DNA from 2 places in the Ewingella sp. S1.OA.A_B6 genome. Region 1 is predicted to be linked to the other one. Evidence: predicted binding sites of a transcription regulator. Region 1 holds the regulator's gene; the other holds the start of a gene.
The links. The regulator PhoB, encoded in region 1, activates phosphate uptake and scavenging genes when phosphate is short. The targets are predictions, from matches to a motif close to CTGTCATAAAACTGNCNNAT.
Positions count from the first base shown of each region.

Region 2: the regulator PhoB is predicted to act here: its motif matches at 3,600-3,619, upstream of glpT (glycerol-3-phosphate transporter).

Region 1 covers NZ_JBLJFK010000002.1:250,164-260,084, reverse strand. The annotation lists gene ACMV8I_RS09430 (aspartate aminotransferase family protein) at 1-1,255, opposite strand, end outside; gene ACMV8I_RS09425 (hypothetical protein) at 1,261-1,470, opposite strand; gene ACMV8I_RS09420 (phosphotransferase enzyme family protein) at 1,508-2,518, shown strand; gene qhpR (AraC-like transcriptional regulator QhpR) at 2,728-3,807, shown strand; gene sbcC (exonuclease subunit SbcC) at 3,769-7,017, opposite strand; gene sbcD (exonuclease subunit SbcD) at 7,014-8,252, opposite strand; gene phoB (phosphate response regulator transcription factor PhoB) at 8,493-9,182, shown strand; gene phoR (phosphate regulon sensor histidine kinase PhoR) at 9,347-9,921, shown strand, end outside.
Region 2 covers NZ_JBLJFK010000010.1:49,411-59,331, reverse strand. The annotation lists gene ACMV8I_RS16550 (3-ketoacyl-ACP reductase FabG2) at 1-247, shown strand, start outside; gene ACMV8I_RS16545 (beta-ketoacyl-ACP synthase) at 244-1,473, shown strand; gene ACMV8I_RS16540 (4'-phosphopantetheinyl transferase superfamily protein) at 1,477-2,049, shown strand; gene glpT (glycerol-3-phosphate transporter) at 2,119-3,471, opposite strand; gene ACMV8I_RS16530 (DcrB family lipoprotein) at 3,863-4,426, opposite strand; gene ACMV8I_RS16525 (7-cyano-7-deazaguanine/7-aminomethyl-7-deazaguanine transporter) at 4,593-5,264, opposite strand; gene tusA (sulfurtransferase TusA) at 5,477-5,734, shown strand; gene ACMV8I_RS16515 (zinc/cadmium/mercury/lead-transporting ATPase) at 5,739-8,105, opposite strand; gene ACMV8I_RS16510 (lysoplasmalogenase) at 8,244-8,870, opposite strand; gene ACMV8I_RS16505 (DUF1145 family protein) at 8,939-9,214, opposite strand; gene rsmD (16S rRNA (guanine(966)-N(2))-methyltransferase) at 9,216-9,821, opposite strand.

The DNA.
Region 1 (9,921 bases):
CGGTGAACACCAGCGGCGGGCGAATTTTCAGAATATTGGCGTGAGGGCCAGAGGCGCCGATCAATACGCCTTCCTCACGCAGTGCGTTGACCACCGCCAGTGCAGTTGCGGAGTCCGGTGCACCATCAGCGGTCACGAAATCGACGCTGACAAACAGCCCTGCACCGCGCACGCTGCCAATCGACGGGAAGCGTTCTGCCAGGGCACTGATGCCCTCAAGAATGGCTTTCCCCGCGCGGGCAACGCCTGGAATGAGGTTCTCCTGTTCAATGACTTCCAGCACCGCCAGCCCGACGGCGGATGACACCGTATTACCGCCGAACGTGTTGAAATAGCTCGACTCATTGCCGAAACGCTCAAGGATATGCGGCTGAATGGTGATGCCTGCCATCGGGTGACCGTTGCCCATCGGTTTACCGAGCGTCACGATGTCCGGCAGCACGCCGTGACGCTGGAATCCCCACCAATGTTCGCCTGAACGGCCGTAACCTGGCTGGACTTCATCGGCGATATACAACGCTCCTGCTTCATGCACCACATTGATAGCTTCTTGCAAGAAACCTGCCGGATCGAAGAAACCTCCGTCGCTGGTGAAAAAGGTGTCAATCATTAACGCTGCCGGTTTAATGCCGTGGCGGCGCATATCGGCCAGTGCGGCGCGAATATCATTGGCAAATTTCTTGCCCACTGCCGCTGGATCTGCCTGATTGTGAATAGGGGCCGGAATGACCCGCGCATCACCGTTTACTTTGACGTAAGGCCCCATGGATGCTGACAAGCCTGCAATGGCTTTGGTCATGCCGTGATAGCTGAATTCCGTCACGATAACGCCGGTGCCGCCGGTAAAATCTTCGGCAATACGCAGCGCCAGATCGTTGGCTTCGCTGCCGGTGCACGTGAACATCACCTGGCTCAATTCGGCAGGCATAGTGCTGAGCAACTTCTCGGCAAAGTTCAGCACATTTTCATGCAGGTAGCGGGTGTGAGTATTAATAGTGGAAGCCTGACGCACCAATGCCTCCAGCACGTGTGGGTGGCAGTGTCCCACTGACGGCACGTTGTTATAGACGTCGAGATAGCGGCGACCTTCGGCGTCGTAGACCCAGACGCCTTCGCCACGCACCAGATGCACCGGGTTTTTATAAAATAACTGATAGGCCGGACCGAGCAGGCGGCGGCGACGTTCGATCATCACCAGACTTTCGGCCGGAATATTACCGCTGGTAGCAGCATCAAAAGCATTGGTTTTCAACATGGTCATTATCTCCTGGCGGGCGGTGAGGGCTTCATTACCGGACGGTCCGGCGCTGAACGTTTTTCGATAATGCGCCCGGTTCGGCGGCAAAACTTGACCCCAACACCGCGATCGCCGTGCTCTGCGGTCAAGTTTTCACGTTCACCAGCCAGAGCGTGTCCTGCTGTCAATATTTGCTGCCGCCAGGTCAAGCGGTAAATGTGGGCGGCTTTCATTCTGAAGGCTCATTGAAGTGAGCCAGGAGTGAAACCCATGAATGCCAAACAGTCTGATACCCTCGATCAAGCCAGCCTGAATAAGCTTGCCAGTGAAGCATTACAGCGCTATCCCGCTGCCTTTCACGGTCAGCTTTCGTTGTTATGTCGTTCTGAAAACGCCACATTTATGGTGCGTGGCAACGATGGCCTGCGCTTTGCGTTACGGATCCATCGCGGGGATTACCATCAGCGTGATGAGATCGAGAGCGAGTTGGCGTGGCTTGATGCGCTGCGCGATACCGGCATCGTGGTGCCCGAACCGCTGACGGGGATTGATGGCCGTTACGTGCAGACGCTGCCCGTCAGCACCACTGAAAATCGCAACATAGTGATGTTCCGCTGGATTGACGGCAACATGCCGACTACCGACGTTGACCCGCGCGCTTTCGCGCAACTGGGAGAAGTCACTGCCCGTTTGCATCAGCACAGTCAGCGCTGGGTACCGCCTGCCAACTTTCGCCGCATTGTCTGGGATCATGACAGTATGGTGGGTTCGCAAGGTCACTGGGGCCGCTGGCAGGACGCACCGGGCATCAGTGAGCGGGACTTCCCGCTGATAGAGGAGACGCTGGCGCAGATCCGCCGCGTGTTGCATGACTACGGCAAAAGCGATCGGCGTTATGGCCTGATCCATGCTGATTTACGTCTGACTAATTTATTGCTGCATGAAGGCGAAACGCGGGTGATCGATTTTGATGACTGCGGGATGGGCTGGTATATGCACGACGCGGCGGCGGCAATCAGCTTCGTTGAGCATCATCCCCGTGCGGCAGAGTGGGTTGAGCACTGGTTGCGCGGCTACCAGACAATCTGTCCGCTGAGCGATGCCGATCTGGCCGTGATCCCGACGATGATCGTCCAGCGACGTATTCAGCTACTGGCCTGGCGTGGCTCACATGCCACTACCGAAATGGCGCAAAGTCTGGGGGATAACTGGGAAGCCGAAAGTCTGCGTTTGTGCCGCGATTATCTGGCGATGGTGCGCGTCGGGCTGGTGCTGGCCTGAGGCAGATTGCACGTATTTCGTGCGTCAGGGGCTGTCGTAAGTTTGTGTGCCGCGCTAATTGGCTGTCATTATTCGGTTTATCATTTTTCAAACGCTGGTATGAAACTTGCAAAAACCTTTCACCTGTTTGCGTGATGGAGTGAGAGATAATGCACACTGAACCTTTACTTCAGTCGCCCATTGGGCTTCAACCGGGCCTGAGACGGGCGATGGGTGCGCTCGATCAGCACGATACCTCTAACCGCGGTGTCCTGGCCGCCGCCGCCTCAGGGTTGAGCGAATTCATTCTTTCCAAGGGGGCAGATGTCGACCGCGTGCTCGGCATCTGCCGCATCAATCCTGAATTGTTACAACAGCCGACGCTAAGCCTCGGGCTGACTAATTACTGTCAGGTGCTGGAGGAAGCTGCCGTGCAGTCGGGCTGTGATAATTTCGGTTTGCACTACGGCAAGCAGTTTAAACCGCAGTCATTGGGCCTGATTGGTTATATTGGCCTGTGTTCAACCACGGTAGAGGCGGCGATTCAGAATGTCGTGAATGCCTTTCCTTTTCATCAACACAACACGCTGACCCGTCTGGTCGACAAAGGCGATCATTACCGCTTTGACTATCAGGTCCGTCACGGCAGCATTTTGTGCAAGCGCCAGGACGCCGAACTGACGTTGGGCATGATCCTTAACTTATTACGTCACGGACTGGGCAAAAGCTGGGCACCGCGCGAAGTGCATTTTGAACATCCGCGCCCGCAACAGTGGCACGAGCACTGCAAAGTCTTTGATGCACCGGTCTACTTTGACCAGCCTTACAACTCGCTGCTGATCCCCAAGCGTGATTTACAGCGCACTATGCCCGAACGTGACCAGACTCTGTTACTGGTGATGCAGGACGCTATCCGCCGCCTGAATGCTGATGCACCCGCGCAGCAGTCAGTAGTAGACAGCGCCCGTTCGCGGGTGCGGCAGGCGTTGTTGCGTGGGGAACCGGCGCTGGATGACGTAGCCGATAAAATGGGCATGTCACCGAGTTCGTTACAGCGCCGCCTGCGTGAACAAAACCTGACTTTCACTCAACTGGTGGATAACGTCCGCTGCGAACTGGCTACTCATTACCTGCAACAGCAGCAACTGCCGATTTCTGAAATGGCGCTGCTGCTGGGGTATTCCGAAGTCAGCGCTTTTTCGCGGGCTTTCCGCCGCTGGTTCGGGGTCAGCCCGCGTCAATGGCGACAGACAGGTTTGGCTGGGAAACTATCAGACTTTAAATTCACTGCTCAGGCGGCTGACGCCTAAGCCGTTAACTTTAGTGACTTTGATCTGCACCGGAATGCGGTCTTTCATCGCTTCGACGTGGCTGATGACACCGATGGTTTTCCCTGAAGCATTCAGACTGTCGAGGGCATCGAGCGCGGTGTCGAGCGTATCGGCATCAAGAGTGCCAAAACCTTCGTCGAGGAACAGAGAATCGATGCGGGTCTTATCGCTGACCAGATCGGACAACGCCAGCGCCAGCGCCAGACTGACCAGGAAACTTTCGCCGCCTGACAGCGTACGGGTGTCGCGCACCGCGTCGGCCTGCCAGGTATCCACCACCTGTAACTCCAGTGCATCGCTGGTTTTGCGCTGTAACAGATAGCGACCATGCAGCTTTTCCAGCTGTTTGTTGGCTAAATAGACCAGATGATCCAGCGTCAGGCCCTGCGCAAATTTGCGGAACTTCGCACCGTCGCTGGAGCCAATCATCTGGTTAAGATAGCCCCAGTCATCGCCGGTAAGCTGTGCCTGCGCAATCTGGGCGATCAGCGCCTGTTGTCCGCTGTGACGCTCTTGGTCGAACTTCAACTGATTATTCACTTCGCCCAGACGCTGCTGTAACCCTTTTAGCCGTTGCGCCAGCGCATCCTGTTCGGCGATGAGTTGAGCAAGATCGCTTTCGGTTTCACTGAGATGAGCAGGGCGCGCCAGGCGATGTTTTTCTAACTGATCTTTCGCATCGCTCAGCAGCGCCTGTGCCTGCGCCAGTTGTTGTTGCAGCCGTTCTTTGCGTTGCTGCAGTTGCTGACGCAGTGCATCGTCCAGTAACGCCTGTTTTACCGCCTCTTCGTCGGCGAAGTCGCTGTTGCCCAGCGCCCGTTGCCAGTCGCTTTCCGCCTGTTGTGATCGCACCGTGGCCTGATGCTGATGTTGTTGCGTACTGGCAAGCTGACCGGCCAACTTATCGCGTTGTTCCTGCGCTTTACGCAGCAATTCCGCCGCTTCTGTGATCGCTTTCTCGGCCGCCAGCTGCTGCTGATGCAACTGCTCGCGAACCTGTGCAATTTGGCGATCGCCGAACAGTTCCCTGCGCTTCGCACGCCGTTCCGCCAGCGTTTTCTCGCCGTCTGTAAATTGTTTTTGCAGACGTTCAAGCTGTTCCTGAAATTTCGTCTGATTTTGTTGAGTCAATGTAAAGCGCTCTGTCAGCAATGCGGTCTGTTGTTGTGTCTTTTGCTGCTGGTTGAGTGCGTCGTTCAGAGTATCTTTGGCATGTTGTAGCGCGCGCGACAGCTGTTCGTGCTGGCTAAGCAAATCCTGATATTGCTGTTCTTCGCGATCGCGTTCCACCAGCCATTGCTGAACGGTATCGGTGTCCTGTAACCCGAACGTCAGGTTCAGCGGGGTGCTGAGTTGCTGCCAGTTTTCGAGGTGTGAATCCAGTTGCTGTTGATCTTGTTTCAGCTGGGTTTGCAGGCGTATTTGCTGCTCTTTCATACTTTTTATCTTCGCGGCCAGTTCGATGCCGCGGGTTTTTGCTGTATCGAATTCGAGCTGCATTTTCTCGGCACGCTGCGCGGTTTCTGACGGTTTCACGTCCTGATAACTTTCAATTGCTGGGTGTGAGGTCGAGCCGCAAAGTGGGCAGGGTTTGCCGCTTTGCAAATTTGCCCGCTCAGCCGTCAGGCTGAGGATCAACTCTTCACTTTTTAGCCGCGCTTTCACGTCATTCAAATGTTCGAGTTGTTTCTGGCATTGCAGACGGATCGCGCCCAGCAGTTGTTCTTCTTCCATTACCTGCGTCTGGATCTGCGCGAAATCGGCATTTTGCTGCACTAAGCGGCGGTTCAGCGGAGGAAAGAGTTGCCCGAGGGAATACAGCTGCTGGCGCACCGGCCGGAGCTGCGCCAGTTCGGATTGCCGTTTCTGCAAGGCTGCCAGCGGATGGCGTTTTTCCAGTTCAGTCTGGCGCTGCTGCTGCGCGGTGAGCGCATCGGTCAACGTGGTGCGCATGCTCTGATGCTGACGGCTTTGCTGGTCCAGTTGCTCACGTTCAGTGGTCAGCTGTTCGAGCGCGATGCTTTGCTCTTTGACCTGTTTCTGAACGTCATTCAGCGCTTGCTGCGTGTCCGCCTGCGTTTTACGCCACTGGGCGATGTCGTTATCCAGCGGACGCACTTTCTCTTCAATTAACGTTTCCTGTTGACGCTGCTCTTCGGCCTGTTTCTGGCGGATGGTCTGCGCCTGTTCCAGTGTCCGGTTCAGCGGCGTCATCTGCGCAAGCTGTTGTTCCTGCTGTTGAATCAGTTGCGAAATCAGTTGCTGAAGATCCTGCGTTTCTTTTTGGCAGCGCTGGCGTTCGAGGAGTCGCGGACGCAGCTTTTCAGCCGGTTCGCTGCGTGCCAGCTGTTGCAGTAGCGGCGCGGCCTGAGCCGTTTCCTGTTCTGCCGCTGCCAGTTGCTGCTGAGAGTGCAGATGTTTTTGTTGTATCTGCTGCCATTGTTGCAGCCAATTGAGGTCCCGCTGGCGTTGTTGTGCCTGTTGGCTGAGACTGATTTCCTGCGCATTCAGTCCGCTCAGCTCGGCTTCCCGCGTCTGACGTTGTTCTTGGCTCAGCAATTCAATACCGGCCATGCGCTGGTGTAAACCGTCGAGCTGATTCTTCGCTTGCTTATGTTGCTCGAATATCTGTTCTGACAGATGGCCGTAGATCTCAGTGCCGGTCAGTTCCTCCAGCAGTTCGGCGCGGTCGTTGGCATCGGCATTGAGGAAAGCGGCAAACTGTCCCTGCGACAGCATCATTGATTTGGTGAAACGGCCAAAGTCCAGTCCGGTCAGTTGGGCGATAGCGTCGAGCTTGTCGCGCACTTTGTCAGCCAAAATTTTGCCGTCGGCTAATAATGCCAGCTCCACTTTTGGCGCCTGCAAGTTGCCCTCTGGCGAATTTTTGGCGCGGCGCTGACTCCAGAAAGCGCGGTAGCCAATGCCTTTGACTTCGAACTCTACCTCGGCCAGCGATTCTGCTGTGTGGCGGGTCATGAGCTCGTTTTGCGTCGGCGAAACATTCAGGCGCGGCGTCTGGTGATAAAGCGCCAGGCAGATGGCGTCGAGCAGCGTAGTTTTACCCGCGCCGGTCGGGCCGGTAATGGCGAATAAGCCGTTGCTGGCAAAGGGTTCGGCGGTGAAGTCGATTTTCCATTCACCTTCCAGCGAATTCAGGTTTTTCAACCGCAGGCTGAGGATTTTCATGGTGTGCTCTCCCCAACCGATTGCTCGCTGGTGACCTGCTCAACAACCTGCGCGAACAGCGTGCGCATCCGCGCCTGACGGTGTTCGTCGGGATCGGTTTCCTGTGCCAGGCGTCGTTCAAACACTTCGCTGACGCTCAGTTCGCTGAGGGTTTCTTTTTCCTGCTGTTCGATGCTGTTAATCCGCTGCTCTTTGCTGCGTCGCAGCAGCACCACTTCCACCGGAAGTTCCGCGGTCAGTGCCTGAATGCGTCTTTGAATGTCACTGAGATAATCCTGAGTGGCGACTTCAATATCGAGCCATACCGGCTTGCCGGTATCGGCACCGGCAAACTGTTTTAACTGCTGTTCGATGTCAGCCAGCGGCCCCTTAATCATCTTCATCGGCTGAAATTGCGGAATTTCCAGAGTGTCGACGGAATTGAGCGTTGCGCCATCGAAATCAAGTAAGTAGACGCTTTTTACTTTGCTCAGTTCGTCAAAGCTCAGTGCAATCGGTGAGCCGCTGTAACGGATGTGTTCGGTTTTTGCCACGCACTGGGCGCGGTGAATATGACCCAGCGCCACGTAATCAACCGGCGGAAAAGCCTGCGCGGGGAAGGCGTCGAGCGTGCCGATATAGATGTCACGTACTGAATCTGAGGTGCTGACACCGACGGTAGTTAGATGGCCGGTAGCGATGATCGGCACCGGCACGCCGAGGCGTTTACGCTCGGCCAGCGCAGCCTGATACAGTGCATCGTAGTGCGCGGCAATGGCTTCCTGTAAGGCCAGCTGTTTATCGCTGCCGGACTGCCCGGCCTGACTGGCGATGAGGTCACGCGGGCGCAAAAATGGAATGGCGCACAGCACTGCGCCGGGCGTACCGTCGCGCTGATTCAGCACTAAAATTTGCTGCGATAAATCCTCGCCTACGGTGGCAATGACCCGTGTGTTGAGGCAGGAGAGCAGTTCGCGTGATTCATTGAGTGTGGCGACGGAGTCGTGATTTCCGGCCAGCACAATCAGCTGACAGCCGGTACGCTGTAACTCCACCACAAAGCGGTTATATAATTCACGGGCATAACTCGGTGGCGAACCGGTATCGAAAATGTCTCCGGCGACAATCACCGCGTCAACCTGATGATTTTCCACCTGTTCCGTCAGCCAGCGTAAAAATTCCTGATGCTCGGCGGCGCGGCTTTTAGTGAAAAAATACTGACCAAGGTGCCAGTCTGAGGTATGGATCAGGCGCATGAAACTCCCGTGGTGAAGTGTGCCGGACGTATTGCCGCAAAGTATAAACGCCAGCGGGTGCGAGTGTCCCCGTTAAATCAGGCACATTTCAGTGACATGACGTAATAATGACGGCTTAACTACACTTAGTTCGGTTGCCGGGGTTATTTCATGCTTTTTAGTCATAAAAACGTCACAAAACTGACGCATAATGCCTCCGCAATCAAACAATTGATCGCTAACCTATTGGCAGGATCTACGATGGCTAGACGTATATTAGTGGTTGAAGATGAAGCTCCGATCCGTGAAATGGTCTGCTTCGTACTGGAACAGAATGGCTATCAGGCCATTGAAGCGGAAGATTTCGACTCGGCGATCGCCCGGTTGATTGAACCTTTTCCCGAGCTTATCTTGCTCGACTGGATGCTACCGGGCGGTTCCGGCATTCAATTTATCAAGCATCTCAAGCGCGAAGCTTTAACGCGTGAAATTCCTGTCATGATGTTAACGGCGCGCGGCGAAGAAGAAGACCGGGTGCGTGGGCTGGAAGTGGGTGCTGACGATTACATAACCAAACCCTTCTCACCGAAAGAGCTGGTCGCGCGCATTAAAGCCGTGATGCGCCGCATTTCTCCGATGGCAGTGGAAGACGTCATCGACATGCAGGGCCTGATCCTTGACCCGTCCTCACACCGCGTGATGGCTAACGAACAGGCGCTCGACATGGGGCCAACAGAATTTAAATTACTGCACTTTTTTATGACGCATTCAGAACGCGTTTACAGCCGCGAACAGTTGCTCAATAACGTTTGGGGCACTAACGTGTATGTAGAAGACCGCACGGTGGACGTCCATATTCGTCGGCTGCGCAAAGCGTTGGAAAGCAGCGGGCACGACCGGATGATTCAAACCGTGCGCGGAACCGGTTACCGTTTCTCAACGCGCTACTGATACCCGTCATACTTCAAGTTGCAGATGCGTTGGCTGCGCTCAGTCACCCGAATCACTTACTTAAGTAAGCTCATCGGGATTTCTTTATTTGCCTCCTTTCTGCAACTCGAATTATTTGGGGTATCTAGCATACTGGTTTGACTTAGTTATAGCGGAGAATCTGTGTGTTAGAACGTCTGTCCTGGAATCGACTGGCCGGTGAACTGTTTCTGTTCTGCTTGCCAGCATTGATCATCGGTATATTCTTCGGCCATTTCGGATGGCTGCTTTTTGCATCGGTTTTGGCGGCGCTGGGTTGGAATTACTATAACCAGCTTAAACTCTCTCACTGGCTTTGGCTCGATCGCAGCATTACCCCGCCCAATGGACGCTGGAGCTGGGAGCCGCTGTTTTATGGCCTCAACCAGATGCAAATGCGCAACCGGCGTCGGCGGCGCGAACTTGGGCAACTGATTAAGCGTTTTCGCAGTGGTGCAGAATCCCTGCCTGATGCGGTCGTATTGGCAACCGAAGAGGGCAATATTTTCTGGTGTAATGGTCTGGCGCAGGAGCTGCTCGGCTTTCGCTGGCCGGAAGATAACGGTCAGCATATTTTCAACCTGCTGCGTTATCCTGAATTCCGCGCCTGGGTGCAGGCCCGCGAATTTGACCGTGCACTGAATCTGCAGCTCAATAATGATCACTACGTTGAATTTCGCGTCATGCCCTATTCTGAAGGACAGTTGCTGATGGTAGCGCG
Region 2 (9,921 bases), on a different contig from region 1:
TGCGACGAAGGCGTTGGCGATTGAGCTGGCGAAGCGAAAAATCACCGTTAACTGTATTGCTCCAGGCCTTATAGACACTGGTATGATCCAGATGGAAGAGCCTGCGCTAAAAGAAGCCATGAGCATGATCCCGATGAAACGCATGGGGGCGGCCGAGGAGGTCGCAGGGCTGGCGAGCTATTTGATGTCTGATATCGCTGGCTACGTCACGCGTCAGGTTATTTCTGTGAATGGGGGCATGCTATGACGCGTCGAGTGGTTATTACGGGTATGGGCGGCGTCACTGCTTTTGGCAACGATTGGCAAAGCGTTTCCGCAGGTCTATTAGCCGGACAGAATGCGGTTCGATACATGCCGGAATGGGCACAATACGACGGTTTAAATACCTTAGTTGGCGCACCGATAGACGATTTTGTATTGCCGGAACACTATACGCGCAAGCGAATTCGCTCGATGGGCCGCGTATCGCTATTGGCGACTCGTGCCACAGAATTAGCCTTGATGCAGTCTGGCCTGTTGGGTGAAGCGGTGCTGACCAACGGTGACACCGGTATTGCCTATGGCTCATCCACCGGCAGTACTAAACCGGTGAGTGAGTTTGCCACCATGCTCACGGAAAAACACACCAACAATATTACCGGCACCACCTATGTGCAGATGATGCCGCATACTGCAGCGGTCAATGCCGGGTTGTTCTTTGGTTTGAAAGGCCGGGTCATTCCGACGTCTAGCGCTTGTACCTCTGGTAGCCAGGGGATTGGATACGCGTGGGAAGCGATTCGTCATGGTTATCAAACGGTCATGGTGGCCGGAGGTGCGGAAGAGTTATGCCCCTCTGAAGCGGCGGTTTTCGATACCCTCTTCGCCACCAGCCAGCGCAATGATTCACCCCACACCACGCCAGCGCCCTTTGACCTCAATCGCGATGGGTTAGTTATCGGTGAAGGCGCGGGAACGCTGATTTTGGAAGAGCTTGAACATGCGAAGGCGCGTGGGGCAAAAATCTACGGCGAAATCGTCGGTTTTGCCACTAACTGCGATGCGGCGCACATTACCCAGCCGCAGCGTGAGACGATGCAAGTGTGTATCGAGAAAGCGCTGAAGATGGCTAATTTGCAGGCTGCGGACATGGGCTATATTAGTGCGCATGGAACGGCGACTGAGCGAGGGGATTTGGCTGAAAGTCACGCGACGGCAGCGGTCTTTGGCGATCGTACTCCGATTTCATCGTTGAAAAGTTATTTTGGTCATACGCTCGGCGCCTGTGGGGCATTAGAGGCATGGATGAGTTTGGAAATGATGAATGAAGGCTGGTTTGCGCCAACCATTAATCTCACCCAGCCAGACCCTGCCTGCGGTGAACTGGATTACATCATGGGTGAGGCGCGTCGCATCGACACCGAGTATTTCCAGAGTAATAACTTTGCATTCGGCGGAATTAATACTTCGCTGGTGTTCCGTCGCTGGCCGTAATGCATGTTCAAAACTGCGGATGGATCGATAGGTGAACTGAGCCAACCGGAAGAAATGTACGGTTGGCTCGGCGATGATGCATTAGCGCAGATACCCTCAGGGAAACGCCAGAAAGCGTGGCTTGCGGGGCGAGTCTTATTGGCCCAGTCCATCCAGGTGCGGCCTCTCCCTGCCATTTTGCTGGCATCAAACGGCAAACCCGCTTTTAGCCATGCAGAACTCCCCGCGTTTAATATCAGCCACAGCGGTGACTGTGTTTTCGTCGCCATAGCGATGTGCGGGCAGATCGGCTGTGATGTTGAACTGATCCGTGAACGACCGACCAGCCTTGAGATCGCCCATCATTATTTCAGCTCACGAGAGTATGCATGGCTTGCTGCACAACCGGACGAGGGTGTTTGCACTGAGTTTTGGCGGTTGTGGACGGTTCGCGAGGCGATCCTGAAGCAAAAAGGAGCGAGCGTGTGGCAAATGCAAAGTATTCAACTCGATCCTGAAACGCTGGCCACACCGGATGTTGCGGTTTCTCATTGGTATCAGAATGGGTATAGCTTCGCCGTGGCGATAGAAGAATAATGCGGGTATTGGGAATACCCGCATTGGTTTACTTGCTGGATCGAGATCTTACCTAAAGCGTGTGCATCCTTATGCAGTTTTCGCTAATTGTGCTTTGTGCTTGTTTTCACTCAGCATAACAATCACCAGCAAAATCACCGCCAGCACACAGCCGCCAATCATCACGATAAATCCGCCGTCCCAGCCAAAGTAGTCAACGGTATAGCCGACAATAGCACTGGCCGCAACCGAACCGCCGAGGTAACCGAACAGACCGGTAAAGCCAGCTGCCGTTCCTGCCGCCTTCTTCGGTGCCAGTTCCAGAGCGTGTAAGCCAATCAGCATGACCGGCCCGTAAATCAGGAAGCCAATGGTGATCATGCAGGCCATATCGATACCCGGATTACCGACTGGGTTCAGCCAGTACACCACGGTGGCGATAGTCACCAGTACCATGAAGAACACGCCGGTTGCGCCACGGTTACCTTTGAACACTTTGTCCGACATCCAGCCACACAGCAGCGTACCTGGAATGCCTGCATATTCGTAGAGGAAGTAAGCCCATGAAGATTTGTCGAGGGCGAAGTGCTTCACCTCTTTCAGGTAGGTTGGCGACCAGTCGAGGATGCCGTAACGCAACAGATAAACGAACACGTTGGCGATGGCGATATACCACAGCAGTTTGTTCGGCAGAATGTACTGCATGAAGATCTGTTTAGCGGTCAGTTCCTGCTCGGCTGACTCTTTTACGTAATCTGGTGGGTAGTCGTTTTTGTACTCTTCAATTGGCGGCAAACCGCAGGACTGCGGGGTGTCGCGCATGGTAATGAAGGCAAAAACGGCCAGTGCGATCGCACCGAAAGCTGGCATATACAGCGCCGCATGCCAGTCGTTAAACCATGCCATGCCCAACAGGAACAGCAGCGGAGGAATACCACCGCCGACGTTATGGGCGCAGTTCCATACGGACACGACACCGCCACGTTCTTTCTGCGACCACCAGTGCACCATGGTACGTCCGCAAGGTGGCCAGCCCATTCCCTGGAACCATCCGCACAGGAACAGCAGTACAAACATGATGGCAATGCTGGACGTTGCCCAAGGCACGAAGCCCATAAATAACATTACGGCAGCGGACAGAATCAGACCGACGGGCAGAAATACGCGTGGGTTGGAGCGGTCGGACACCGATCCCATGATGAATTTGGAAATACCGTAAGCGATAGAAATGCCGGACAGTGCAAAACCAAGATCGCCACGGGAGAAGCCTTGATCGATTAAATAAGGCATGGCCAGTGCGAAGTTTTTACGCACCAGATAGTAAGCGGCATAACCGAAGAAAATCCCCATGAAGATCTGCCAGCGCAGACGGCGGTACAAGGGATCAACATGGTCTGCTGCCACGGGAGCCTGATGGGCTGCGGGCTTGAAGATACTGAGCATTAACGCCTCCAATGGCATTGGTCAGGCCGTTCATCGTGAACGGTTGACAATAAAATCAAACTGAAATGTTCCATAACGAGCGTTATGCTAGTCGTATGTGCGTAAGTAAATTGTGATAGATGACATAATTGTTACACTTTTATGAAATTGGAGGCGAATATTGCAGCATTGGTTAACATTTGGAAATACGTAATGACCTCTTTTAGCCGTCAGTGATCACACTTTTGGTTTTTCATTGCCGTATGTTGGGGGAGTGGCGCGAAAATATTCGTTTATGAGCGAATAAGTCCATGGAGAGAGCGCGGATTTAGTGTGTCAGGACGCATCAGGAATGGATCAGAAATGAAAAAGCGGGGAGAGCCCCCGCTTTGAAATACTTAACTGAAAAGGATCACTGAATTTTAAGCGTATTTATGATCGCTTCTGCATCAGTTTGCGCCTGCTGCTGATTATCCGCAGGCAAGGTGATCTGCAAGGTTAGCAGGTGGCTGTCCACTTTACCCAGAACAATCGAGGAGTAAGCTTTCTGACCGGCAGAAGAGATCACGCTGTCGTACTGTTGCAGGGTCTGGCCGTTGATCTGAATCGACTTATTGGTCACCACTTGCAGATTGGTGTCGCGAGCTTTCTGTTGATCCTGCAGGCGGGCTGTCAGAACTTCCAGTGACTCGGTGGTGTTATCACCCAGGATCACAATCACCGCTTTCTGACCGGTACTGTCAGCGTAAACGTGCATATTATTGGCTTGGCTGCCCAGCTTACCGCTCTGGTCGCTCATGCCCTGCGGCAGAGAGAAAGTCACTTTACCGTCAAGCAGGCTGACTGGCACGGCCGCAGCAGTGGCAGATGCTGCCGGTGCGCCCTTATCAGCTGCTTTATCACTGGTTTTACCATCACACGCCGCCAGACCGATGATCAGCACGCTCATACCTGCAAATTTCACTAAATTACGCATAGTTCTTCCTTTGATTTTAACGCGCTATATACCCGCCCTATTTCAGGTTGCCGCCTTGCTGCAACGCGAAATTTTTTGGGTATAGATTCTTGATTTCACTGCCCGTATGGCAACCCATTAACGCGCTAAATGCAACTCCAATTATCTGGAATATAACGGCAGCGGACTAGTGAGAATCTAGCTGAAAATGTGGGTTATGCCCGCTTTGTGAAAGACGCTTCAACAGCATATTGAGTAGCACACCGTACATCGGCAGGAAGAACACGAGGCATATCAGTAGCTTGAATGTATAGTCCACTAAGGCGATCTCCACCCAGTTATTTGCCATAAACGCGTTACTGCTTTTATAGAAAGCGATAAAGAAGAATGACAGGGTATCGCTGATGTTGCCAAGGAACATGGCGGCGGCAGGCGCCACCCACCAGTTGCGCATCTGCCGCAGGCGGTTAAAGACGTAAACGTCGAGGATTTGGCCCAGCACATAAGCCATAAAGCTGGCGATAGCGATACGCGCCACCATAATATTCAGACTGCCAAGTGTGGCAAAACCTTGCCACGCCGCATCAAAGAACAGCGCAGAAATCACATAGGAGATGATTAGCGCAGGCATCATGACCGACAAAATAATACGTCGGGCCAGCGGTGCGCCAAAAATACGTACGGTCAGGTCGGTCGCCAGGAAAATGAAGGGAAAAGTGAACGCACCCCAGGTGGTGTGGAAACCGAATATAGAGATCGGCAGTTGCACCAGATAGTTACTGGACGTGATGATAACGATGTGGAATAACGACAGCCATACCAACGCGGAAAACCGCTGTTGAGCAGTAAAAGAATACATACATGTGACCTTTTTAGTGAATTGGGGTGAGGGAACCCAAATAAATACCTGGCGGACTTGAAGCCGCAGCGGCGCGCATAGTACATGTTTGCAAACCCTTTGCGCAACACATCCGGTGGTTAATTTTAGCGCAATGGTTTGCGTTGGTTGCACCAGACAACCAACGGGTTAAACTGTCGCGCAATTGATGCCGAAAGATGTTGAGAAACCCAATGACCGATTCCTTTTCTAATCCTGACTATCAACTGGATGCGTTAGGCCTGCGTTGTCCTGAACCGGTGATGATGGTTCGTAAAACGGTGCGCGCAATGAAAGATGGCGAAACCCTGCTGGTGATTGCCGATGATCCGGCAACCACCCGTGATATCCCGGGTTTTTGCCGTTTTATGGAACATACGTTGTTAGCAGCCGATACAGAACAGCTACCGTACCGCTATTTATTGGCAAAGGGCGTGGTAAAAGCGCAGTAAACGCTTACTTCGATTTATTACGCAATAACCTCAGCGCATTGGCGGTGACCAGCGCAGTGGCACCTGAGTCGGCCAGTACCGCCAGCCACAACCCGGTTAATCCCATCAGCGTAGTGACCAGAAAAATTGCTTTAAGCCCAAGTGCAATAGTGATGTTCTGGCGGATATTTGCTCGCGTGGCCCGTGACAGACTGATCATCTGCGCCAGCCCGCTGAGACGGTTGTGAGTCAACGCCGCATCCGCCGTTTCCAGTGCCACATCGGTCCCACTGCCCATCGCAATGCCTATGCGCGCGGCTTTCATTGCCGGTGCGTCATTGATGCCGTCACCGACCATCGCCGTCGGGTTCAGCAGAGCAAGCTCGGTGACGGCCTGCACTTTATCCGCAGGTAATAAACTGGCCCGATAATCAATGCCTAAACGATCGGCAATGGTCTTGGCGGCTCGTGGATTATCTCCGGTTAGCATGACGGCCGAGATGCCTAAAGCTTTCAGTTCGGCCAAAGCGCTGACCGCGTCGTCACGCAGTTTGTCCTGCATGGCGATCAGGCCGATGACATTACCTTCCTGAAGCACCGTGACCACAGTTTTACCTGTCGATTCCCAGTCGGCAATTTGCTGTAGCCATTCTGCTGCCACGCTATTGTCTGCCAGATTTTTCGGTGCCAGCACCTGAATTTTTTTACCCGACACCACGCCTTCGACACCCGAACCCGCCAAAGCACGGCGGTCCTGGGCATTAATCGGTAGCGGATTGCTCTGTTTGGCACGGGCAATGATGGCTAATGCCAGCGGATGGTGCGAACCGGCCTCTACCGCCGCCGCCAGACTCAGTAATTCATTTTCACTGACGCCATCCAGCGGCAGTACATTGGTGACCTCCGGTTTACCTTCGGTCAGGGTGCCGGTTTTATCCAACGCAACGGTACGGATCAACGCCAGCTGTTCCAGCGCGGCGCCACCTTTAATCAATGCTCCCTGGCGCGTTGCCGCTGCCAGCGCTGAGGTAATGGCGGCCGGAGTTGAAATAACCAACGCACAAGGGCAACCGATCAACAGCAGCGTTAGCCCGCGATAAATCCAGGTTTCCCATGACAAGCCCATTGCCAGCGGTGGGATCAAAATGACCAGCAGTGACATCAGCATGATGGCGGGCGTGTAGTAGCGGCTGAAGGTATCCAGGAAGCGTTCAATCGGGGCGCGGCGTTCGTCTGCTTCTTCAATCAGCTGCAGAATACGGTCAATGGCGCTGGCACCGGGGGCTGAAGCAACATTGAGACGGGCCACGCGGTCGACACACAAACTCCCTGCCGGGACTTTTTCACCCGGCTGGCGTTCCACCGGCACCGCTTCACCGGTCAGCGCGCTTTCGTCGAAGCTGGCGGCAGAATCGAGCAGGGTAGCATCGGTAGGGAGGCGGCCACCGGCGGATACCTCGATAACATCACCCGGCCGTAAATCAGCAACTGGCACGTTCGATGACTGGCCCGCAACAATGCGCACCGCGCTATCGGGGATCAGCGCCATTAGCGCTTTTACACCACTGCGCGCTCGGTCGGCGGCGAAAGACTCGAGCCGTTCACCGACCATAAACAGCAGCAGTACCATCGCGGCTTCCGCCGTGGCGCCAATGAATAACGCGCCCAATGCTGCGATGCTCATCAGGGTTTCAATCGTGAAAGGTGAGCCGGCGCGGGCGGAGCGTATAGCCTGCAATAAAACCGGCCACAGCCCGACCAGTGTCGTGACCACAAAGGCTATTTTGCCCAGTGGCTGGCTGAACTGATCCACGACCCAACTGCCCACCATCAACGCAATGAGGATCAGCAACGGCGCGTACTCTTTCAGACGCGACGTTTCGATGGCGGTTGGGTTAGGTTTTTGAGTCAGTGATTGCAGCGTGAAGCCTGCGCGGATGACGGCTTTGTGCACCTCGGCGGAGACGTCGCCTGCGGCGCTGACCACCAATTTCTCGGTGGCGAACTGGACTTTTACATGATTAACGCCTGTGACGGTGCTGACGGCTTTTTCGATGGTGCGGGCACAGGCCGGGCAGTCCATCCCTGTCACTTTCCAGCTCAGTTGGCAGGTATCGCTCAGGCCGGAAGGTAGCCCGCTGGGGTCACTGTCGGCGTCACCCGAACCGCTGTCATCACTGTCAGGCGTTGGTGAGTGCTCACTGGGTTGTGAGCGACAACTGTCGGATTTGCAGCAAGCCGAAGCAACAAGCGGGGCTTTTTCGCTACAAGAGTTAGCCGGATGAGGTTCGCTGTGGGCTACATCGATGATTTTTTTAATACGCAACATAGCCGGTTTGGTGCAACTGGCGGACTGGCAACCGCACTGAGAGGTTTTACGTGGCTGAAGCATACGGGCTCCTGTCGAAACAGAGTGGAATTGCGTTCAGTCTAAAGCCTGGAGTCTACTCCAGGGTCAAGAGAAAAATAATCAGGTGCATAACAGGGCAATAAAACGGCGAAACAGGTAGTTTCGCCTGAAGAGAGGACTTTAGAGATACAGTGAGCGAACAATCAGGAAATGGCCGCCAAAGTAGCAGGCAGCGACAATGGCGTCGGCTGCACGGAATTTAAAACGGTAGCGGCTGGTCAGCCAGAAAATATTGCCGAGCAGTAGCAACACGGTGCCGCACAACAGTGAAAATGCCATATCGGTGCTGCGGGCAAAATATTGCTCACCGGCCAGCCAGACCATCAGCAAGGTCATGGCGATGTAGGCTGATACCGCCCAGCGCATTTCTGCCAGCCGTGACCAGATAACCGCCAGTAGCAATGCTCCGGTAACGATCAGCGCCAGAGGTAACGGCCAAAAGAACGTCACGGTCATTTGGCTGGCGAAACTTAAGGTGTACAGCAAATGTGACAGGAAAAACGCGCCAATCGCATAGAGAAAACGCTCTTCCGGCAGCAATAGCAGGCCATCAGCCACCAGAGTTGCGGCCAGACCGAGCAGGATCAGGTAGCTATAAACATTCAGAACCGGCGCCTGCCAGGCGAGCAGCAGAAGCAGCAGCAGCGTGACCGGTTTGAACAACCAACGCTGCCAGCGCGGTCCGCGGTAACTGGCATCGACGAACAGCCAGCCGGAGAAAAATACGGCAAGAAATGGCCAACTCATTGTTTATCCTTTTTTAGAAAAAAATGTAAGCAAGGTTCTGCCAGTAAGGAAAGGTCTTACTGCATGGTTTACCGTTTTGGCAACGGAGGCTGTTTTTTTTGCCAGGCCAACAGTTCAAACACGCCGAACAGGAAGATTCTCAGCTGTAACCAGCCGCCGATTTTGGCCGGCTCCTTTCCCTGCGTGGCTTTGAGCAGCATGACCTGTAAACCGTGCATGAAAAACATAAATACCATCGCGACATCCAGAAAGTATTTCATCGGTTTTGGAAACGGGTGAATGATATTGAACAACAAGAAACTCCAAATGCACAGCATCAGTAACCGGCCAACATTTATTAACAATTTACTGCTCCTCTTCGCCCGACGTCGGCAATATATCTCGATGATAAAGACGATAAGCAACCTGTCCGGCAACCTTCTCGCGGTGCAGTCGCCAGCCTGCTGGCACGGGGATCGCACCGTGCTCAACTTCCGCTTCGACATAAATCCAGGCTTCATCCGCCAGCCAGCCCTGTTGTTCCAGCATAGCCAGCGTCTCTTGTAAAATGCCTTTACGGAATGGCGGATCGACAAATACCACGTCAAACGGCGTGCCGTTTTTTGCCAGCCAGTTTAGCGTGTTGGTATGAACCACTTTCGCATCACGGGTATTGAGCAGCGCCAGGTTTTTCTCCAACTGTTGGGCTACCGGACGTTCAAACTCCAGTAAAGTGGCACTGGCCGCATAGCGCGACAGCGCTTCGAGGCCCAGCGCACCGCTTCCGGCGAAACAGTCCAGGCAGTGCGCACCCCGGATGACTGGTGCCAGCCAGTTGAACAGGGTTTCGCGTACGCGATCGGTGGTAGGGCGCAGGCCCGGGCTGTTAGGGACCGGCAGTTTGCGTCCGCGCCATTGGCCACCAATCAGTCGGATCTGGCCCGCGGCGGGAGTGTTGGTTTTTTTAGCCATAGCTCGCTTCAATAATACGCTCCCGTAATGGCAGCATTGCAAATCAATTGGCGTCTATTCTACCGGTGTGTCGGCCTGCGGCAAATATTTAACATTCCCG